Regions from separate parts of the Streptococcus sp. CF8-6 genome, predicted to be linked through region 3. Evidence: predicted binding sites of a transcription regulator. Region 3 holds the regulator's gene; each other region holds the start of a gene.
What was found. The regulator NrdR, encoded in region 3, represses ribonucleotide reductase genes. The targets are predictions, from matches to a motif close to ACACNATATATNGTGT.

Region 1: the regulator NrdR is predicted to act here: its motif matches at 4,552-4,567, upstream of nrdD (anaerobic ribonucleoside-triphosphate reductase).
Region 2: the regulator NrdR is predicted to act here: its motif matches at 3,001-3,016, upstream of nrdH (glutaredoxin-like protein NrdH).

The regions. Positions count from the first base shown of each region.
Region 1 is NZ_JANCOF010000002.1:86,996-94,243, forward strand. Features, by position in the region: gene NML69_RS03990 (iron-containing alcohol dehydrogenase) at 1-921, shown strand, start outside; gene cls (cardiolipin synthase) at 1,203-2,735, shown strand; gene NML69_RS04000 (hypothetical protein) at 2,809-2,952, shown strand; gene NML69_RS04005 (damage-inducible protein CinA) at 2,988-4,505, shown strand; gene nrdD (anaerobic ribonucleoside-triphosphate reductase) at 4,626-6,833, shown strand; gene NML69_RS04015 (hypothetical protein) at 6,845-6,985, shown strand; gene NML69_RS04020 (GNAT family N-acetyltransferase) at 7,029-7,248, shown strand, end outside.
Region 2 is NZ_JANCOF010000001.1:688,129-695,376, forward strand. Features, by position in the region: gene nrdF (class 1b ribonucleoside-diphosphate reductase subunit beta) at 1-234, opposite strand, end outside; gene nrdE (class 1b ribonucleoside-diphosphate reductase subunit alpha) at 429-2,588, opposite strand; gene nrdH (glutaredoxin-like protein NrdH) at 2,669-2,887, opposite strand; gene NML69_RS03325 (alpha/beta fold hydrolase) at 3,542-4,762, shown strand; gene NML69_RS03330 (phosphocarrier protein HPr) at 5,228-5,491, shown strand; gene ptsP (phosphoenolpyruvate--protein phosphotransferase) at 5,497-7,230, shown strand.
Region 3 is NZ_JANCOF010000004.1:67,037-74,284, reverse strand. Features, by position in the region: gene der (ribosome biogenesis GTPase Der) at 1-603, opposite strand, end outside; gene NML69_RS06995 (NADPH-dependent oxidoreductase) at 617-1,330, opposite strand; gene dnaI (primosomal protein DnaI) at 1,327-2,223, opposite strand; gene NML69_RS06985 (DnaD domain protein) at 2,224-3,387, opposite strand; gene nrdR (transcriptional regulator NrdR) at 3,388-3,861, opposite strand; gene NML69_RS06975 (GntR family transcriptional regulator) at 4,002-4,367, shown strand; gene NML69_RS06970 (ABC transporter ATP-binding protein) at 4,372-5,067, shown strand; gene NML69_RS06965 (hypothetical protein) at 5,083-5,811, shown strand; gene NML69_RS06960 (LrgB family protein) at 5,843-6,538, opposite strand; gene NML69_RS06955 (CidA/LrgA family protein) at 6,535-6,909, opposite strand; gene NML69_RS06950 (MarR family winged helix-turn-helix transcriptional regulator) at 7,106-7,248, shown strand, end outside.

The sequences.
Region 1 (7,248 bases), on a different contig from region 3:
GGAGTGGCTGCTTTGAAAGAGCATGGTTGTGACTTCATCATCAGTCTTGGAGGAGGATCTCCTCAGGATGCGGCTAGTTGTATCTCTATCATCGCTACAAATGGTGGAAAGCCACAAGACTATGAGGGGCTTCATAAGTCTGCTAAAAAAGGCTTGCCAGTGGTTGCAATCAATACAACAGCTGGAACTTCTGCAGAAATTACCATTAACTATGTTATTACTGACGAAGAACGCAAGGTCAAGATGGTAATGGTTGATAAGAACAGTCTCGCCCTTATCTCTGTAAATGATCCAGAACTCATGCTTTCAAAACCGAAAGGATTGACAGCAGCGACAGGTATGGACGCTCTTACTCACGCTGTCGAAGCCTTGGTAACACCAGGTGCTTATAATGTGACCAAGAAACTCTCTATCGGAGCTATTGAACTCATCAAAGAGTACCTTCCTCGTGCTGTGGCAAATGGACAAGATATCGAAGCGCGTGAGGCGATGGTCAATGCCATTTTCCTCGGTGGTATGAGCTTTAACAATGCTGGTTTGGGCTATGTTCATTCTATGGCTCACCAACTCGGTGCGGTATATAACTTGCCACATGGTGTCTGCTGTGCCATGCTCCTCCCAGTTGTAGAACGTGAAAATGCCAAGCGTGTACCAGAAGCTTTTCGCAATGTAGCCAAGGCCTTGGGACTTCATGTTGAAGGGAAAACAGACCAAGAATGTGCTGACTATGCTATTGCTGAAATTGAGAAACTGTCTGAAACAGTAGGTATTCCGAAGAAACTCACTGAACTCGGTATCCAAGAAAAAGACTTTGACTTTGACTACCTTTCTAAGAATGCCTTGATCGATGCCTGTGCGCCAGGCAATCCATTTATGCCAACTTTAGAAGAAACTATTGCACTCTACAAAGAACTCTTCTAAAGATTAAGTAGAGTGGAAGGGACTTATTCCTCAAAATATAAATAATTATAGAAGAACTACCATTTTGGTAGTTCTTTTTAAGCCTCTTAATCCCCTAGTTAAAAATATAAAAAGGGCAGCGCTTCGTATAGTGAGGGTGTAGTTTAAGAATCTTGCAGTTCTTGGAATAGTTTGAATAGAAAAAGGTAAAAGGTTGCCATCTACCCCTGAACTGAGGTATACTAGTAGAAACATTAGTTTATCTATCGGTGAGGGAGAATGTTAGAAAAGGAAGGGAATGTATGACAGCTAGAAAAATGCAGCTACTCATGTCCAAATATGGTTTTAGTATTACCATCATGTTGGCAGAGTTGTTTATCGTCTTTGGTTTATTTCTCTATCTAGGGCAGATGGCTCCGATTCTCTGGATTATCCTAGTCATTTTAGTGAGCTTAGCGACTATTGTATCGATTGTCAATCGGTCCATGAATCCTGAGAGTAAGGTAACATGGTTGTTAGTAGCCTTTGTGCCAGTTTTTGGCCCCTTGCTCTATATCATGTTTGGAGAACGTCGTTTATCTAAAAAAGAATTGAAGCAGCTAAAGCAGCTCCAATCAATGGTTGACCGAGAGGACAATAGCAGAGCTCTCCGTTTGGAGTTAAAAGAGCAGGACAAATCGGCTTACGGGGTTATCAAATCTCTCCTCAGCATGGACACGAATGCCGATGTCTATGATCGAACGGATACACAATTTTTTGCATCTGGTGAAAGCATGTGGCGCCAGATGCTAGAGGATCTCAAGAAAGCAGAGAAGTTTATCTTTCTCGAATACTATATCATCGAAGAAGGTTTGATGTGGAACAGCATCTTAGAAATTTTGGAAGAAAAGGCTGCTCAAGGAGTGGAGGTGAAGCTTCTCTATGATGATATTGGATGTATGGCAACCTTACCTGGGGATTATACTATTCAGCTTCGTAGTCGAGGGATTGAAGCCCATAAATTTAACAAGGTGATTCCGCGCTTAACTGTTGCTTATAACAACCGTGATCACCGTAAAATCATGGTTATCGATGGTCAAATTGCCTATACAGGTGGTGTCAATCTGGCCGATGAGTATATCAACCATATCGAACGCTTTGGTTATTGGAAGGATAGCGGTATTCGGTTGGATGGACCAGCAGTTAAGGCTTTTACCAGACTCTTTTTATCTGCCTGGTACATCAACCGTGGAGAGATTAGTGACTTTGACCAATACCATCTCGAAAATCAGCCCAAAGATGGGATGGGGCTCTGTATTCCCTATAGTAGTGGGCCAAAACCCATCTACCGAGCCCAAGTTGGAAAAACGGTCTACCAAAATCTTATCAATCAAGCTACAGATTACGTCTACATCACGACTCCCTATCTGATTGCGGACTACGATCTAACTGAAAGTATCAAAAATGCAGCTCTGAGAGGGGTAGATGTGCGAATTGTGACGCCGTGTATCCCAGATAAGAAGGTTATTCAGTTAGTTACTCGAGGAGCCTATCCAGACTTGCTATCTGCGGGGGTTCGTATTTATGAGTACAGTCCGGGATTCCTTCATAGCAAGCAAATGCTTGTCGATGGAGAGGCAGCTACTGTGGGGACCATCAATTTTGACTATCGTAGCTTGCTCCACCACTATGAAAATGCCGTCTTACTTTATAGAACGCAGTCCATCATCGATATTGAAAGGGACTTCGAAGAGATTTTTAAAGTTTCTCAAGAAATTTATCCTCACACTATCAAAACCAGTTGGTATCAAAGCCTAATCAAGGAAATTGTCCAGTTGTTTGCGCCTATGCTCTAACTATCCACTAAGATCTAGCCCAAAGCTGGATCTTTTTTGTCTTCTTACGAATAGATAAGTAAAGGAGAAAACCATGCTTAATCTAGAAGATGATGATTTTATCAGAGAGTATAGAAACAGCCGATTTCACCGTTTTCGTGAAATCGAACGCTTTGCGATATTGGATAAGAAATTCAGCAAATATCAATCCCAAGCTGACATTCCTGTAAGATTTTGATATACTAAAACAGATAAACTTAGAGGAGAAATTGAATGAACGTATACGGGAAAATAGATGAAAAACAAGAAGAATCTCATTACCAAGACTGGTCAGTGCCAGAGAAACGAGAAGGAGCTCCCATTCCCTTTTTTAGTATTTTGCTTTGGAGTTTAGTGGCCACAGCCATTTCGGTTGCCCTGCCTTTTATTTTTGGTTTAGTCAGTCCGCAACAAACTCAGGATCTTTATACAGGTTGGGCCTTGCATCAAAATGGTCAAATGTATACAGATTACTTTGGGACGGAGGGATTGCTCTATTATGTGCTAAACTATCTTTTTCAAGGCAGTATTTTGCTTGCTTTGGCTGAGTGGTTGGCCTTGTTTGGAGCAGGTGTTTTTCTTTTTAAGGCCGCGGATACTCTTGCCGGCCAAGAAAAGGAAGCGGAGCGAGTTGTCTTTATTTTATACTTGCTTGTAGCGGGCCTCGCTTTTGGTGGTGGCTATGCTCTCTTGCTAGCCCTGCCTTTCCTATTTTATTCATTGAGTATCGTTACAAATTATCTCGCTTTTCCAAAGGACGACAAAGGATTTGTACGAGTGGGGATGAGCCTTGCACTTGCTTTCTTCCTTGCGCCAATCCAAACCGCCTTGTTTGCGGCTGTACTGGCCTTGGGAATTATCGGCTTTAATCTAGGCAAAGGTCACTTTGTTCATGGTCTATATCAGTTTTTTGCGTCAGCCCTAGGATTTTCACTCTTATTCTATCCTTTAGGCTACTATACAGTGTGGACAGGTAGTTTTGGGGATGCCATTAGCCAAACCTTATATCCGGTAAATACTCTTAGCCTCTTTTCGAACTCGCATTTGCTTGAAAATGCAGCCTTCTATGGCTTGCTTGCTATTGGATTAGGTTCCCTTGGTTTGCTCTTTGCAGGCTTGTTCCAGTCAAAACCAGCCAAGCAATATGCCCTCTCAATTGCTGCTAGCTTGGGATTGATGGTTTCTTTGGGAATCTTGATTCTCTCCAAAGAAACCATCAATGGTACTCGTCTTGTGGTGCTAATTCCTTTCTTGGTCCTGCTCCTTCTGACAGGAATCAAGGAAGATGTTTCGGATGGAGGGAGTCGTCGTAGAAGAAGACGTGAGAAACAAACTTCTTTCTTTAAAGGAAATTTCTATCTACCACTGATTGCCCTTGCCTACCTTATTGTTCTTCCTATTGTGAGTCGCTACCTTTCTCACCCAGCGACTTATCAGGAGAGAGAACGTCTTGCTAGCATGGTCAAACAACAAACGAGTTCTGAGGATCGTGTCTATGCATGGGATGATCGTCCTGATTTCTACCGTGCAAGTGAACGCTTGGCGCCGACTTCTCTATCAACTCCAACACTCTATACTGCAAGCGATGAAAATAAAACCAAACTGATGAATGACCTGAAAGAGAATCAGCCGAAGATGATTGTGGTCAATCAAAAAGTTGCCTTGTGGTCAGATGTAGAGAGCTGGCTCAGTGAAAACTATGAGCTTGTTCAGACAGATACTAGCGAGTTCAAACTTTATAAATCAAAATAACAAAAAATCAATATCTTGTGGAATTTTAAAAATTTTAGGATTTTTGACACAAGATATTGATTTTTATTTTTAGAGTGGTATAATACTTCATAGAACAACATTTTAGAAAAGAGCATGGATATGATTGTATTAGAAGAAAAGCTTGTAACCGTTCCCACCTTGTTCGTTGAAAAACGAGATGGTAGACGTGTGGTGTTTGATGTAGACAAGATTGACAAGGCTCTCCACAAGGCGGCGGAAAAGGTTATGGACGTTACGCCTCTAGTAGAAAAACGCCTAAATGGTCTAGTTGAAAGAATCGTGACTGAAATTCACAGTCGCTTCCCTCAAGGTGTCAAGATTTACGAAATTCAAAATGTCGTAGAACATGAACTCCTTGAAGCCAAAGAATATGCCTTGGCTGAGGAGTATATCACTTATCGGACACAAAGGGATTTTGAGCGCTCAAAAGCGACAGATATCAACTTTAGTATCCATAAACTTCTCAATAAAGACCAGGCGGTTGTCAATGAAAATGCTAATAAAGACAGTGATGTTTTTAATACCCAACGTGATTTGACAGCGGGGATTGTTGGGAAATCAATCGGACTGCAAATGCTTCCTAAGCACGTAGCCAATGCTCACCAAAAAGGGGATATCCACTATCATGACTTGGACTACAGCCCCTACACTCCTATGACCAACTGCTGTTTGATTGATTTTAAAGGCATGTTGGAAAATGGTTTTAAGATTGGGAATGCAGAGGTAGAGAGTCCCAAGTCTATCCAGACTGCGACAGCTCAAATTTCTCAAATCATCGCCAACGTTGCTTCTAGCCAGTACGGGGGGTGCTCAGCTGACCGTATCGATGAAGTCTTGGCGCCTTATGCGGAGAAGAATTATCAAAAACATCTCAAGGATGCGGAAGAGTGGGTCTTGCCTGACAAACGGGAAGATTACGCTTGGAAGAAAACCCAAAAAGACATCTATGATGCTATGCAATCTCTTGAGTATGAAATCAACACCCTCTTCACTTCAAATGGACAAACACCATTTACTTCGCTCGGTTTTGGTTTAGGGACTAGTCGTTTTGAGCGAGAAATTCAAAAAGCTATCTTGAACATCCGAATCAAGGGGCTTGGTTCAGAACACCGTACAGCTATCTTCCCTAAACTCATCTTTACGCTAAAAAGAGGACTCAACTTAGAGGAAGGTTCACCTAACTACGACATCAAACAGTTGGCCCTTGAGTGTGCAACCAAGCGGATGTACCCAGATATCTTGTCCTACGATAAGATTATTGAGTTGACAGGTTCTTTCAAGGTTCCTATGGGATGCCGTTCTTTCCTTCAAGGATGGAAAGATGAAAATGGTGTTGAGGTCAATTCAGGTCGGATGAATCTAGGTGTTGTGACAGTCAATCTGCCTCGTATCGCCCTCGAGTCTGAAGGGGATCTGAATAAGTTTTGGGAAATCTTCAATGAGCGGATGAACATCGCAGAAGATGCTCTGGTTTACCGTGTTGAACGGACCAAGGAAGCAACACCAGCGAATGCCCCAATCCTCTATCAGTACGGGGCCTTCGGACGCCGTCTCGGAAAAGAAGAAAGTGTTGATCAACTCTTTAAGAATCGCCGTGCGACAGTTTCGCTGGGCTACATTGGTTTGTACGAAGTGGCTACTGTCTTCTTTGGAAATAGCTGGGAAAGCAATCCTGAAGCCAAGGAATTCACACTGGATATTATTCGTGATATGAAACGTCGAGTGGAAGAGTGGTCTGACCAATATGGTTACCATTTCTCTATCTACTCCACACCGTCTGAAAGTCTGACAGATCGCTTCTGCCGCTTGGATACAGAGAAGTTCGGCTCTATTCCTGATATTACGGATAAGGAATACTACACCAACTCTTTCCACTACGATGTCCGGAAAAATCCAACACCGTTTGAAAAATTAGACTTTGAGAAAGTTTATCCAGAAGCAGGTGCGTCAGGTGGTTTCATCCATTATTGTGAATACCCAGTCCTTCAGCAAAATCCTAAAGCCTTGGAAGCTGTCTGGGACTATGCCTATGACCGTGTCGGTTATCTAGGGACCAATACTCCGATTGATCGTTGCTACAAGTGTGACTTTGAAGGGGATTTTGAACCAACTGAGCGAGGATTTGCTTGTCCAAACTGTGGCAATAGCGACCCTAAAACAGTAGATGTGGTCAAACGTACGTGTGGTTATCTGGGAAATCCTCAAGCACGTCCGATGGTTAACGGACGCCACAAGGAAATCGCTGCGCGTGTCAAACACATGAATGGCTCTACTATCAAAACAGCTGGACATGAAGTAACAAATTAGAAGGAAACGGAATGGGGAAATACCAATTAGACGATAAGGGACGCGCACAAGTGACCCGTTATCACGAGAAACACTCTAAAGGTGGAGCGGGAAAAAAAGAACGTTTGCTCAACCTCAGAGAACAGTTTTTAAACAAAAACAAGAAAAAATAAAAGTGAGAGTTCGCTCTCGCTTTTCTCTTAGCGGGAGGTAAGGATGGAATTACGTAGACCAAGATTAGCAGATAAAGAAACAGTTTTAGAGATGATGGCAGAGTTTGAACAAGCACAGTCCCCTCATGATGGTGGGTTTTGGAACGCCAACAATTTTGTTTATGAAGAGTGGCTAGAAGAAAATCTTCAAGCGGAAGCGGGACTCAATATTCCTGAAAACTGGGTTCCTGCTATCCAGCTGGTTAGTTTTGACGTAGCAGGCC
Region 2 (7,248 bases), on a different contig from region 3:
GCGAAGTGCTTGAACTCCTGTTTCAGATTGCATGGTATCCAAAAGGGTCAAACCACCAAAGACTTTTCCAACCAAGTCTTTTTCCTTGTTTGATAGTTTTCTCCAGTCGTCTAGGTCATTTGACAAGGGGATACGCGTATCGAGCCAGAATTGCTCTGTCAGCTTTTCCCAAGTTGATTTGTCGATGACATCTTCGATGGCATTCCAGTTAATGGCTTTGTAGTAAGTTTCCATTTGAAATCTCTTTCTGTATGTAATAATGCGATTGTCGAATCCTCTCTATTTTATCATAGTCTGAGAAGAGTATCGCACAAAAAGTCGGAAGCCCGACTTTTTAGTTTTTCATAGTATTTAAGATACTTATCAAGTTTTGTCTGGTGGTTAACTTAATCAGTAGTCTGAGAAAACGTGGCTGCCTCAGATAAAAATTAAATCACACAGCTTTCACATTGGTTAGCACCGACTTCTCCACCATCATCTGTAAAGGTACGGACGTAGTAGATAGACTTGATGCCCTTGTTAAAGGCATAGTTACGAAGGATAGACAAGTCACGTGTCGTTTGTTTGTTCTCTTTCTTCCATTCATAAAGACCTTTTGGAATGTCGCTACGCATGAAGAGAGTGAGTGAAAGTCCTTGATCCACGTGCTCAGTCGCAGCCGCGTAAACATCAATCACCTTACGCATATCCATGTCATAAGCAGAAGTGTAGTAAGGAATGGTATCTGTAGACAATCCTGCGGCAGGGTAGTAAATCTTACCTATTTTCTTTTCCTGACGTTCTTCGATACGTTGTGTAATTGGGTGGATAGAAGCAGAAACGTCGTTGATGTAGCTGATAGAACCATTTGGAGCTACAGCAAGGCGGTTTTGGTGATAAAGACCATCTGCTTGAACCTTTTCGCGAAGTTCAGCCCAGTCAGCAGCACTTGGAATAAAGACATCTTTGAAGAGTTCTTTAACACGGTCTGATTTTGGAACAAATTCGCCAGTTACATACTTGTCAAAGTAGCTTCCGTTAGCATAGTCTGATTTTTCAAAGTTGTGGAAGGTGATGCCACGTTCGCGCGCGATATTGTTTGATTCCACCAAGGTCCAGTAGTTCATAAGCATAAAGTAGATACTTGTAAATTCAATTGACTCAGGTGATCCGTACTCAATCAGTTGTTGCGCAAGGTAGCTATGAAGCCCCATGGCACCAAGACCAAAGGTGTGAGCTAAACTGTTTCCGTGGTCGATAGTAGGGACAGCTACGATGTGTGAACTATCTGTAACGAAAGTAAGGGCACGAACCATAGCGCGGATAGAACGACCAAAGTCAGGTGAAGTCATCATGTTGACCACGTTTGTTGATCCAAGGTTACATGAAACGTCCGTTCCCATTTGAAGGAATTCTTGAGCATCGTTAATCAAGCTTGGTTCTTGAACTTGAAGAATCTCAGAACACAAGTTACTCATGATAATCTTTCCATCAACAGGATTTGCACGGTTAGCCGTATCAATGTTGACTACATAAGGGTAACCAGATTCTTGTTGCAATTTAGAGATTTCAGTTTCCAAATCACGCGCCTTGATTTTTGTCTTGCGGATGTTTGGATTTGCGACCAATTCATCATATTTTTCAGTTATGTCGATGTAGTTGAATGGCACACCGTACTCAAGCTCTACAGAGTAAGGGCTGAAGAGGTACATTTCTTCATTTTTACGAGCCAATTCGTAGAATTTATCGGGTACTACAACACCAAGTGAAAGGGTCTTTACACGAACTTTTTCATCAGCATTTTCTTTCTTAGTGGAAAGGAAGGCGATGATATCTGGGTGAAAGACGTTGAGGTAGACAACACCAGCACCTTGACGTTGACCCAATTGGTTGGAGTAGGAGAAACTGTCTTCGAAGAGTTTCATAACTGGAACGACACCAGAAGCTGCTCCTTCATAATCTTTGATAGGTGCGCCAGCTTCACGAAGGTTGCTTAGAGTAATACCTACACCACCACCGATACGTGAAAGTTGAAGAGCTGAGTTGATAGAACGTCCGATAGAGTTCATGTCATCAGTTACTTGAATCAAGAAACAAGATACCAACTCCCCACGACGAGCACGACCTGCATTCAAAAAGGAAGGAGTAGCTGGTTGATAGCGTTGGTGGATGATTTCATTGGCAATATCAGTCGCAATCGCTTCATCCCCGTCAGCAAAATAAAGCGCGTTAAAGAAGACACGGTCTTCCATGCTTTCAAGGTAGTATTCACCGTCATTAGTCTTCAAGGCATATTGATTGTAAAACTTATAGGCAGCCATGAATGATTTGAATTGGAAGTTCTGGTCCTTGATAAATTGATGCAATTCTTCCAAAAACTCTGGACGGTACTTCTTTAGAAATGCAGTTTCGATGTAGTTGTGTTCAATGAGGTAGTTGATTTTATCAGTAATTGAATCAAAAACCATGGTATTTGGAACCACATTTTCTTTAAAGAAGGCATCCAAGGCTTCCTTATCTTTATGAAGCATGATTTGTCCATTGACAGGACGGTTGATTTCGTTATTGAGACGGAAGTAAGTTACGTCCTCAAGATGTTTTAATCCCATAAAATTTCCTTTATCTAATTACAAAAGAAAGGCCTCTAAGTTAGCCCTAGAAGCAATCTCTTCTGGATGATGTACTAAGATTATGCTAATTGTTTCAGTTTTCCTGGTTGGAAGCCTGAAAAGACTTCAGTTGGTGTTTGGATAACAGGAGCAGCGCTGAAACCGAGCTCTTTAACTTGATCGATGTACTCTGGTTGCTCGTCGAGATTGATCTCACGATAAGCGACATTGTTGCTGTCCAAGAAACGCTTGGTCATCTTACATTGGACACAGTTGTTTTTAGAATAAACGGTTACCATTTTCGTAACTCCTCTTTCAAAATAGATTACTTTCTTAGTATATCAGAAAAAAAAACTTTGTCAAACTTTTTAAACTAAATCTTGTGCTAAAAAGTTACAGTTTCAAAAACAAAGCACAAGATATAGTGTTTTGTCAGAGTGTAAAATTGGGTTTTCATTGAACTATCAAAGTTTATCAAAACAAAAAAACTATATACTGTATATTGGTAAGATAAATAGAAGATTTTCAGCAAGTTATCAGAAAGGAAAACGAAGAAAATAGCAAAAATCGTAAGAACAGGAATAAGTCTAGCTGAGACAATACTTTAATAAAATAGAAACTGTAATATTTACGAAAAAAAGAAATTTTCTACACAAGATGTCCCAATATTTTGTATTAGAATATCTAAAATATAACCAAAGTGGAAATGACAGATTATGATGTATTCATAAAAATGGATCATTGGTTAATTTTATATAGGATACTTATGAGTTTCGTATCCTTTCATAAGGAGTATATAAATACAATGTTTGAAAAAGTTCATTTTATGTGATACACTATCTATGATTATAAGATTAAAAAATGGATATCTGAATGCTTTTGTTTGATAGAGAATGTTATCAGATTATAATTAGATTAAATGAATGAAAGAACACAGAATTAGGAGGCGCGTGGTGAAAGAAAATGATGTTATTTTAAAACGGCAATCGACTCAAATATTTTTTAAGAATGGTGATACGGATTTTTTCTTCAATTGGTTGTTAGGAATCGGTGAAATTTTTGGTTTCTCTCATGGAGAGCTTTATTATCTTGCTCAAAGATTGGGGAACTCACCAAAGCCTGATGACTGGAAAAATGTATTTTTATCGCATGTAAACTACCTTGAACAAGAAGCAAGTAATTCAGGATTGAGTGAACAAACAAAGGCGCAGTATTATCTTGCACAGACCTACTCACTTCGCTCGGCAATCCAATTTACCGATCCATTTTCTGAAGAGTATTTACCGACCGTTCGTCAAATGGAGAAGGTGTTTTCTAGTGCAATTCATTCACTAGGTGCACCGATTGAAAAATTAACTATTCCCTATCAGGGTTCTTACTTGCCTGGTTATTATCTTCATAGCGACGATAATTGCCCAACGCTAATCATGATTGGTGGAGGTGATACTTATCGCGAAGATTTATTTTACTTTGCAGGATATCCTGGATGGATACGAAATTATAATGTTTTAATGGTTGATCTTCCTGGTCAAGGGAGCAATCCTAGTAGAGGGCTGGTCTTTGATGTGGATGCTTCTATTCCAATTTCATTATGCATAGACTGGTTGGAAAATAGAAATCCTAAACTAAATTATTTAGCTATTTATGGTGTCAGCGGAGGGGGATATTTTACTGCACAAGCTGTCGAAAAGGATCCAAGAATTCATGCTTGGATTGCTAGTACCCCTATTTACGATGTTGCAGAACTTTTCAGAAAAGAATTTGGATCAAGTTTGAAAGCACCTAGTTGGTTAATAAATGCCATTTTAAAATTAGCTGGAAATTGGAATGAATCAGCAAATTTAAATCTTAAAAAGTATGCATGGCAGTTTGGTACTTCTGATTTTAAGAGTGCTATTGATGATGTATTTAACCATGCAAAGATTGTGGATTACCAAAAAATTCAATGCCCATGCCTTTTTATCATGGGAAAGGGTGAGGGTGCTGAACTGCAGCATCAAACTAAGGTGATTTATGAAGAACTTAAATCTAAAAATCAACAAACTAAACTTCAAGTATTTGAGGCGGAAAGTGGTGCGGACGCTCATTGCCAAGTCAATAATCTAAGACTCGCCCATAATGTCGTTTTTGATTGGTTGGATACTTTATTTGAATGGAATCAATCAAAGTTTTAGTTCTACTTATACCACTTAGATATATCTACCTTTTTACTGTTAGGGGCTACAAACTTATTTTACTTTAAGTAGCAAATTGGATAAATTCTCTACTGTTTGTTGATGGTAAGAGTAGGTTTTAGAATTTCAGGATTTGATGAAGTCTTTTCAAATAATGGATTTACTGAGTTATATTAATTATAGTTAAATAGTATTATTTCATTATTTACTAGGATTGTCCTCTGATTGGTATTAAGGGAAAATAGCTTTGAAAATTGAATTTTGATGATGACATTCTTTGAACAATTAGTGTTTAGATATGCTATTTAGTTACTAGAGTGCTCATTTAATAGAAAAAGAAGTAATTTCATTTTCAGTAAAAGTCCATAAAATACTTGAAAAATTATCTAGAAGGTGATATAATACAGTCTTGTAAGGGTTATCACATATAATCCAAATAAGAAACAATTAAAGGAGAGTCAAACTATGGCTTCTAAAGATTTCCACGTAGTGGCAGAAACAGGTATCCACGCACGTCCAGCAACATTGTTGGTTCAAACAGCTAGCAAATTTGCTTCAGATATCACTCTTGAGTACAAAGGTAAATCAGTAAACCTTAAATCAATCATGGGTGTTATGAGTCTTGGTGTTGGCCAAGGTGCTGATGTTACAATTTCAGCTGAAGGTGCAGATGCTGACGATGCAATCGCTGCAATCACTGAAACTATGGAAAAAGAAGGATTGGCATAAGGAAAATGACAGAAATGCTTAAAGGAATCGCAGCATCAGACGGTGTTGCAGTTGCAAAAGCATATCTACTCGTTCAACCGGATTTGTCATTTGAGACTATTACAGTCGAAGATACAAACGCAGAAGAAGCTCGCCTTGATGCCGCTCTAAAAGCATCACAAGACGAGCTTTCTGTTATTCGTGAGAAAGCAGTAGGTACGCTCGGTGAAGAAGCAGCTCAAGTTTTTGACGCTCACTTAATGGTTCTTGCTGACCCAGAAATGATCAGCCAAATCAAGGAAACAATCCGTGCGAAGAAAGTGAATGCAGAGGCAGGTCTGAAAGAAGTTACAGATATGTTTATCACTATCTTTGAAGGCATGGAAGACAACCCATACATGCAAGAACGCGCAGCGGATATCCGCGACGTGACGAAACGTGTATTGGCAAACCTCCTTGGTAAAAAATTGCCAAATCCAGCTTCTATCAATGAAGAAGTGATCGTGATTGCGCATGACTTGACTCCTTCAGATACAGCTCAATTGGACAAAAACTTTGTAAAAGCTTTTGTAACAAACATCGGTGGACGTACAAGCCACTCAGCTATCATGGCACGTACACTTGAAATTGCTGCTGTATTAGGTACAAACAACATCACTGAAATCGTTAAAGACGGTGATATTCTTGCCGTTAACGGTATCACAGGTGAGGTTATTATCAACCCAACTGATGAGCAAGCGGCTGAATTCAAGGCTGCTGGTGAAGCTTATGCGAAACAAAAAGCTGAATGGGCGCTCTTGAAAGACGCTAAAACAGTAACTGCTGATGGCAAACACTTTGAATTGGCTGCCAACATCGGTACTCCAAAAGACGTTGAAGGTGTCAATGACAACGGTGCTGAAGCTGTTGGTCTTTACCGTACAGAGTTCTTGTACATGGATTCTCAAGACTTCCCAACAGAAGACGAGCAGTACGAAGCATACAAGGCAGTGCTTGAAGGAATGAACGGTAAACCTGTTGTTGTTCGTACAATGGATATCGGTGGAGATAAGGAACTTCCTTACTTCGATATGCCTCACGAAATGAACCCATTCCTTGGATTCCGTGCCCTTCGTATCTCTATTTCTGAAACTGGAGATGCTATGTTCCGTACACAAATCCGTGCCCTTCTTCGTGCTTCTGTTCACGGTCAATTGCGTATCATGTTCCCAATGGTTGCACTCTTGAAAGAATTCCGTGCAGCGAAAGCAGTCTTTGATGAAGAAAAAGCAAACCTTCTTGCTGAAGGTGTTGCAGTTGCGGACAATATCCAAGTTGGTATCATGATCGAGATTCCTGCAGCGGCTATGCTTGCAGACCAATTTGCTAAAGAAGTTGACTTCTTCTCAATTGGTACAAACGACTTGATCCAATATACAATGGCAGCAGACCGTATGAACGAACAAGTTTCATACCTTTACCAACCATACAACCCATCAATCCTTCGTTTGATTAACAACGTTATCAAAGCAGCTCACGCTGAAGGTAAATGGGCAGGTATGTGTGGTGAGATGGCTGGTGACCAACAAGCTGTTCCACTTCTTGTCGGAATGGGCTTGGATGAGTTCTCTATGTCAGCAACATCTGTACTTCGTACACGCAGCTTGATGAAGAAACTTGATACAGCTAAGATGGAAGAGTACGCAAACCGTGCCCTTACAGAATGCTCAACAATGGAAGAAGTTCTTGAACTTCAAAAAGAATACGTTAATTTTGATTAATCGAAAAGTCCTTGCAAC
Region 3 (7,248 bases):
AATCACGCGGTCTTCTCCTAAAATGGCATTGATCAAACTTGATTTTCCAACGTTAGGACGGCCAATCAAACTGAATTTAATCACGTCTGGATTTTCTTCTTCAACTTCGTGTGGTAGATTTTCCACAATGGCATCCAGCACATCACCCGTACCGATACCGTGGACAGACGAAATTGGCAGGGGTTCGCCTAATCCTAGCGCATAGAAATCAAAGATATCATTTCGCATTTCTGGGTTGTCAACCTTGTTAACGGCAAGGATAACAGGTTTATGGGTCTTATAAAGTTTACGGGCTACGTATTCGTCCGCATCTGTGATTCCTTCTTTTCCAGATACCACAAAAACGATGACATCCGCTTCTTCCATAGCAATTTCTGCTTGGTGCTTGATTTGCTCCATGAAGGGAGCATCGACATCGTCAATTCCTCCTGTATCTATCATACTAAAGGAACGATTGAGCCACTCACCCGTTGCATAGATACGGTCTCGTGTCACACCCTCAACATCTTCTACGATTGAGATCCGCTCACCAGCGATTCGATTAAATAGGGTTGATTTCCCAACATTGGGACGTCCCACAATGGCAATAGTTGGTAAGGCCATGTTTTCTCACTTTCTACAATAACTTTTTCTGTTCCAGATTTTTTCGAGTTGAACTAGGTTCGGCTTGGCCAAACTGCTCTGCTAAACGCTGACTCCAAGAGGTCGTCGCACGCGCACCAGCATAGTCTGCCTGAACTTGGTCATAGTCCAAAATCGCTGCTACTGGCTGTTCTTGGTATTCTTCTTCAAATACCACTTGGCTCAAAGGTAATCTTGGTTTAACATCGTGTTGTTGATTTGGCACACCAAGGGCAATTCCAAAAACAGGGTAGGTATAATCAGGCAGGTTAAAGAGCTCTGCCACTTCTTCCGACTTGTAACGGACTAAACCGATGACAACACCACCATAGCCCAGGCTCTCTGCTGCAAGCAAGGTATTTTGCCCAGCAAGTGCCGCGTCTACAGACGTGATAAGGAGACCTTCCACTCCTTGAGGTCGGAAAGCATCCGTATGAAGGCTTGCTCCCTTTTCAGCTCGGTTCAAGTCGCCGACAAAGAGCAAAAAGGCAGCTGACTGGCGAATGGCTTCCTGGGGAACCAATTCATAAAGAGCATCTTTCTTCTCTTGACTGCGCACAAGAATCACAGAGTAGGATTGGAAATTTTTCCAAGACGACGCCATTTGTCCAGCAGTCAATATCTCTTCCAAGTCTGCTTGGGGAATTTCTTGCTCCTTAAAACGACGAACTGAAGTATGAGCTTTCATCAGTTTAATGGTTTCTGTCATCGGCGATTTTCTCCTTCTAGTCTCGTTTCCTCAGCCAAATAACGGATTCGTTCCATGACCCGTCTAGCTTCCCAAGTCTCGTCATTTCCATTCTTTCCTTTGGCAAAATGTTTTTCCAAATCTTGGAAATTAAAGTTGGAAGTAAAGAAGGTCGGCAAATCTTCCTGCATGCGGTACTGAAGAATGACTTGGAGAATCTCATCACGTACCCAAGGAGTCGACTGCTCTGCACCAATATCATCCAATACCAAGACTTCTGCTAACTTGATGTCATCCACCAAGGTCTTCACAGAACCTTCACCGATGGCATTTTTCACATCAATGACAAAACTTGGATAATGAAGAATCGTCGTTGATGCCCCACGTTTTTCAGATAGGTCGTGAGCTAGGGCTGCCATCATGAAACTCTTACCAACACCAAAATCTCCGTAAAGATAGAGGCCTTTTCGGATGCTTGGGTAAAGGTCAACAAAGGAATAGAGTCTCTCAAAAATCGGTAACCGTCCTAGATCATCTAGGTCAATCTGAGCTAATTTCGCTTTCTTGAGACTTGCTGGTAGATTGATCAACTTAAGGCGATTCTTAATTGCAGCCTCTTTTTCTGCCGCGATTAGTTCTGGTGTTTCTTCATAAGACACATCCGCATAACCGTGATTCATGACCAAGATAGGCTTGTAGCCACGCGCTATATAGTCCGCATCCCCACGAAGAAACTTATCCCGTTCTGTGATATATTGGTTGAACTTGGAGATGCTACGATTCAACTCCTCTGGACTGAGGGATTCTTTCTGGATAAAATCCGCTACATCGGGGTCCTTCATGATCTGCTTAACCAAGTCCTGATACTGAAAACGACTTGTCTGACGTTTGATTACATCACCAACACTTTCCATCTAGTCTCCTCCTTCTTCTAATCGGGCTAACATTTCTTGTTTTTTGCGTTCTAGTTCCAGACGAGTTTCCTCACTGGTTTGATTCTTGTATTCTGGATTACTCCACTTAGGAACATTTGTCTTAGTTGAGCTAGCCTTGTTTTTCTGTTCTTCTTGCCCTTTTTGCTGGTGTTCTCGAATCCGAAGCACAGCTTCTTCTGCTGTTCGAATTTTTTGGTAAGCATAGTCATTAGCGACCTTCATGGCATATTTTTCATTGACATTAGCCGAATCAACCTTGTTAAAAGTTAGAAGCAAGACGATATTGATGACTTCGTCCAACAAGCCTAAAGACGCCATCTGGTGAAGGAGTTCTCTTTCGCTCTGGGTGATGTTCCCCTTACGCGTTTGCTTGATTTCCGCTAAAAAGTGCAGGGGAGTTTTATTTTTGGCTTCCCTGATAATGGTCATTTCTTTGGGGCTAAAGTCAGAAGTCGCTGGTTTTTGTGCTATCTTTTCACGCATGCGTTTGACTGAAATAACCTGAGCCACTGTAGTCGCCTTGGCTAATTGATAGGTTTCAAACCAGGTCCATTTTTTTTCATCTGCGATGGCAAACAATTCCAAAACATCCGCCTGCTCGTCTTCAAAACGCAAGCCATCTCGAGCCATCAGGCGCTGGAAATGTTCCAAGTCAAAATCATTTTTTAACTTGCTTTTAGACTCGCTTGGTGTCACTTCTTCAGTCAGGGTTGGAAAGACTTGGCTCAAAGAAACAGAGAGTGCTTCTCCCTCACTTGGAGCTTGCTTCATAGAAGCAAGCGCAGTATCCCCAATCTTTCTCTCCAAGAGTCTGCTATAGACAGAATGACTTAAAAAATCCTGAATAGTTAGGGGAGAATGAAGCTGCAATTCATAGGTTTCTCCCTTCTGATAAAGGGTCAACAAATCCAAAGCAGATAAGACTTTAAAGGATTGGAGCAAGGTAGGTATGCCAAAGTTTAAGTGGTTGAGAACATGGGAAAAGAGATGTTCCTTTTGCCCACCATCCCAAAAGGTAATGGCGTATAGATAGAGGCTCAGTGCCTCCTGACCGATAATCGGGAGGTAGCACTGTACCAGAGAAGAGGTATCTTGCGACACCCGATTATTCTTTAGAAAAGAAAAACGGTCATTTGGTTTCATCTATTTTTCCTTTTTCTTCTTAGAGGACTGGGTGATCTGCTGGAGAAGGCTCTCCAACTCACTCACATCCTTAAAGCTACGGTAAACACTAGCAAAACGAACATAGGTAATCTCATCAAGCTCTGCCAATTCTTCCATGACTAAAGACCCAATATATTCACTTTGGATCTCATTCTCACTGCGACTACGGAGTTTTTGCTCGATGCGATTGACCACCATGCCGATTTCATCACTTGAAACAGGGCGTTTCTGGGCTGAGCGGATAATCCCATTAAAGATTTTATCTCTCGAAAACTGCTCACGTGTACCGTCTTTTTTGACGACAACCAGCGTTCTTTCTTCTACTCGTTCATAGGTTGTAAAACGATGCTGGCACTCGTCGCACTCACGTCTTCGGCGGATGGTATTTCCTTCTTCGGCTTGTCGACTATCAACAACACTTGACTTTGTAGCCCCACATTTTGGACAACGCATGCATTTCCCTCCTTATCGTTTTCTTTTCATTATACCATTTTTTGAGCAATTCCCAAAACAATTCTTATTTTTACTTGACAAGTTTTTTGTTTTATTGCATTATTTAATTAGAACAATAAAGACAAAGAAAGGAGACTATGATGTCCTGGTCATTTGATAATACAAAACCGATTTATTTACAGATTATGGAAAAAATCAAATTACAGATTGTTTCCCATGAACTGGAACCCAACCAACAGCTCCCAACCGTGAGAGAACTGGCGAGCGAGGCTGGGGTCAATCCCAATACCATCCAGCGCGCCTTGTCTGACCTCGAACGTGAAGGATTTGTATACAGCAAGCGGACAACTGGTCGTTTTGTCACCGAGGATTTGGACCTCATCGTTCAGTCCCGCAAACAACTTTCCGAGGAGCAACTGCAACACTTCGTCTCTTGCATGCTTCAATTTGGCTACAAAAAAGAAGAACTGCCAAATGTATTAAGTGACTATATCAAAGGAGTTTAAGACTATGACACTACTAGCACTTGAAAATGTAACAAAATCATATGGAGCAACTGCGGCACTTGACAATATCTCACTAGAGATCTCAGCCGGAAAGATTGTCGGACTCCTTGGACCAAACGGATCCGGAAAAACAACCTTGATCAAACTGATCAATGGCCTCCTTCAACCAAATAAAGGACGTGTCCTCATTAACGGACAGGATCCAAGTCCTGCTACCAAGGCGATCGTATCCTACCTACCAGATACAACCTACCTCAATGAAGAGATGAAGGTTAAGGATGCTCTAACCTATTTTAAAACCTTCTACCAGGATTTCAATCTCGAAAAAGCCCAACACCTGCTAGCTGATCTTGGTATTGATGAAAACAGTCGCTTAAAGAAATTATCAAAAGGGAACAAGGAAAAGGTCCAACTCATCTTGGTTATGAGTCGTGAAGCCCGCCTCTACGTTCTTGACGAACCAATCGGAGGTGTAGATCCAGCTGCCCGTGATTATATCCTTAATACCATCATCAACAACTACTCACCAACCTCTACGGTGCTGATTTCAACCCACTTGATTTCAGATATTGAGCCAATTTTGGATGAGATTATCTTTCTCAAAGACGGAAAAGTCGTCCGCCAAGGAAATGTTGATGATATTCGTTACGAGTCAGGTGAATCAATTGACCAGCTCTTCCGCCAGGAATTTAAAGCCTAAGCAAAGGAGATTATTATGTTTTGGAATCTAGTTCGTTATGAATTTAAAAATGTCAATAAATGGTATCTGGCACTCTACGGTGCTGTGCTTGCAATTTCAGTTTTGATTGGAGCTTTTATTAGCAGCCTTAGCCAGAGTTACAATCCTAACAATGCTGCTTATTTCATCTTCTTTTTAGTACTAGTCTTTGGAGGACTCAGCGTCACTCTTTGGATTGCAACAATCTTTTTAATCATCCGAAGATTCAAGGGCAGTGTTTATGACCGCCAAGGGTACTTGACCCTGACCTTGCCTGTCTCTGAGCACCAAATCATCATCGCAAAACTTTTAGGTGGTCTTGTCTGGTCCATCTTAAGCTATATCGTCTTTATCTTGAGTATATTGATTATCTTCTTCTTAACACCAATAGAAAAAGACTTCACTGCCCTCTATAACTTCATTTCCCCTTACCTCAGCTACGGCTGGCTGTATGCGCTATCACTGTTTGTAGGTTCGATCGCATGGATTTTATCCATCTACCTCTCCATCTCTATCGGACAACTCTTTAATGAGTATCGAACAGCTATGGGGATTCTAGCCTATATCGTCATTGCCATCGTCATTGGTTATGTTTCTCTCTTTTTCCGAATTGAAAATGACTTTAACATGATGATTGGTACAGAAATTCTGCGCGATCTCTTTTTATCAGCTATCTACTATCTCGGAACCTACTATATCTTGAAAAACAAGGTTAATTTGCAATAAAAAATGCCCAGCTAGAAAGCTGGGTTTTTCTTTAACTCAATATCAAACTGGCTACTATTGGACTAACAAATACGTAGAGAATACCGGTGACACCGATAGCCAAGCCACCCATGGCTCCTGCTACAGAACCATATCGAAAGGCCGTACCCGTTCCGACAGCATGACCTGTCCCTCCAAGGGAGAGTCCGACAGCCACTGGATCGTCAATCTTCAACCACTTCAAAAGGGTTGGTCCGATCACACTGGTCAAGATCCCAGTCGCTACTACGACGACCAAGGTCACAGTCGTCAAACCTTGCAATTTTTCTGTGATTCCCACTGCCATGGCAGTTGTCACTGACTTGGGAAAGAGAGAAATGGCTAGGAAAAAATCCATGCCAAAGATTTTCGCCACTATGGCAGTGAAGCTAGTGTTGACAACTACTGCTAGCAGACTACCAAAGAGAATACTCCGTGCATGGTGCTTCATCAGATGAAAACTCTTATATAGCGGAATCCCTAGAGCTACGGTCGATGGGACTATCAAATTGTTCAGATAAACACCACCTTGGTAGTAATCTTGATAAGAAATACCCGTCGCCTTAAGGAAAATAATGATAAAAATAGCTGACAAAAGTAAGGGTGTTGTCAATGGATGGGGGAAACGTCTGTAAATCAACATACCCAATAGATAAGCTAGAATAGATAATGCAATCCCAAACAGAGGATTGGATACAAATTCGCTCATTTGGCATCTCCTTTCTCATAATCTCCCTCAAATCGTCTCTTGATAAACTGAACCACTAGGGCAATGAGGATAATGTTGATGACCGCGGCAAAAAAGACAATCAAAACGATAGGCAAGAGGTAAGGGGCAATCACATCAAACTTTTCCATGATTCCCACTGCTGGCGGTAAAAAGAGAATAGTCATATTGGCCAGCAAGAAATTCCCAACCATATTGACATGTCTGGTTCTCAGCCACTTGAACTGTAGGGCTAGAAAGAGAATAATCAAACCGATAATACTGCCTGGGATGGGCAAATGAAAGAAACTGGAAATCCCCTCTCCGATAAGAGAAATCACAAAGAGAATCATTAATTGAACATATAATTTCATCCTAAACTCCACGAAATAGACTTCTTGCATACCAGTTTACTCTTTTTTCAGAAAATTTCAAGGAAATATTGAAATTCTTCTTTCTTGCAAGGATTAGTTAAAAGTAGTATAATCATTGCATGCGCAATCATCTTGTGTTACAAAGATAATCAGTAATGACTTTGTGATTTTTACTTTGAAAAGAAAGGAGAAAGCAATGACCTATTTGGAAAAGTGGTTTGACTACAACCGCCGTCAAAAGGAAATGGAAACCTTGTTGGAAGAAACTATTGCCCAGCAGAGTGAACAAAGGTTGACCTTGAAAGAGTTTTACCTGCTCTACTATCTGGACCTAGCTGA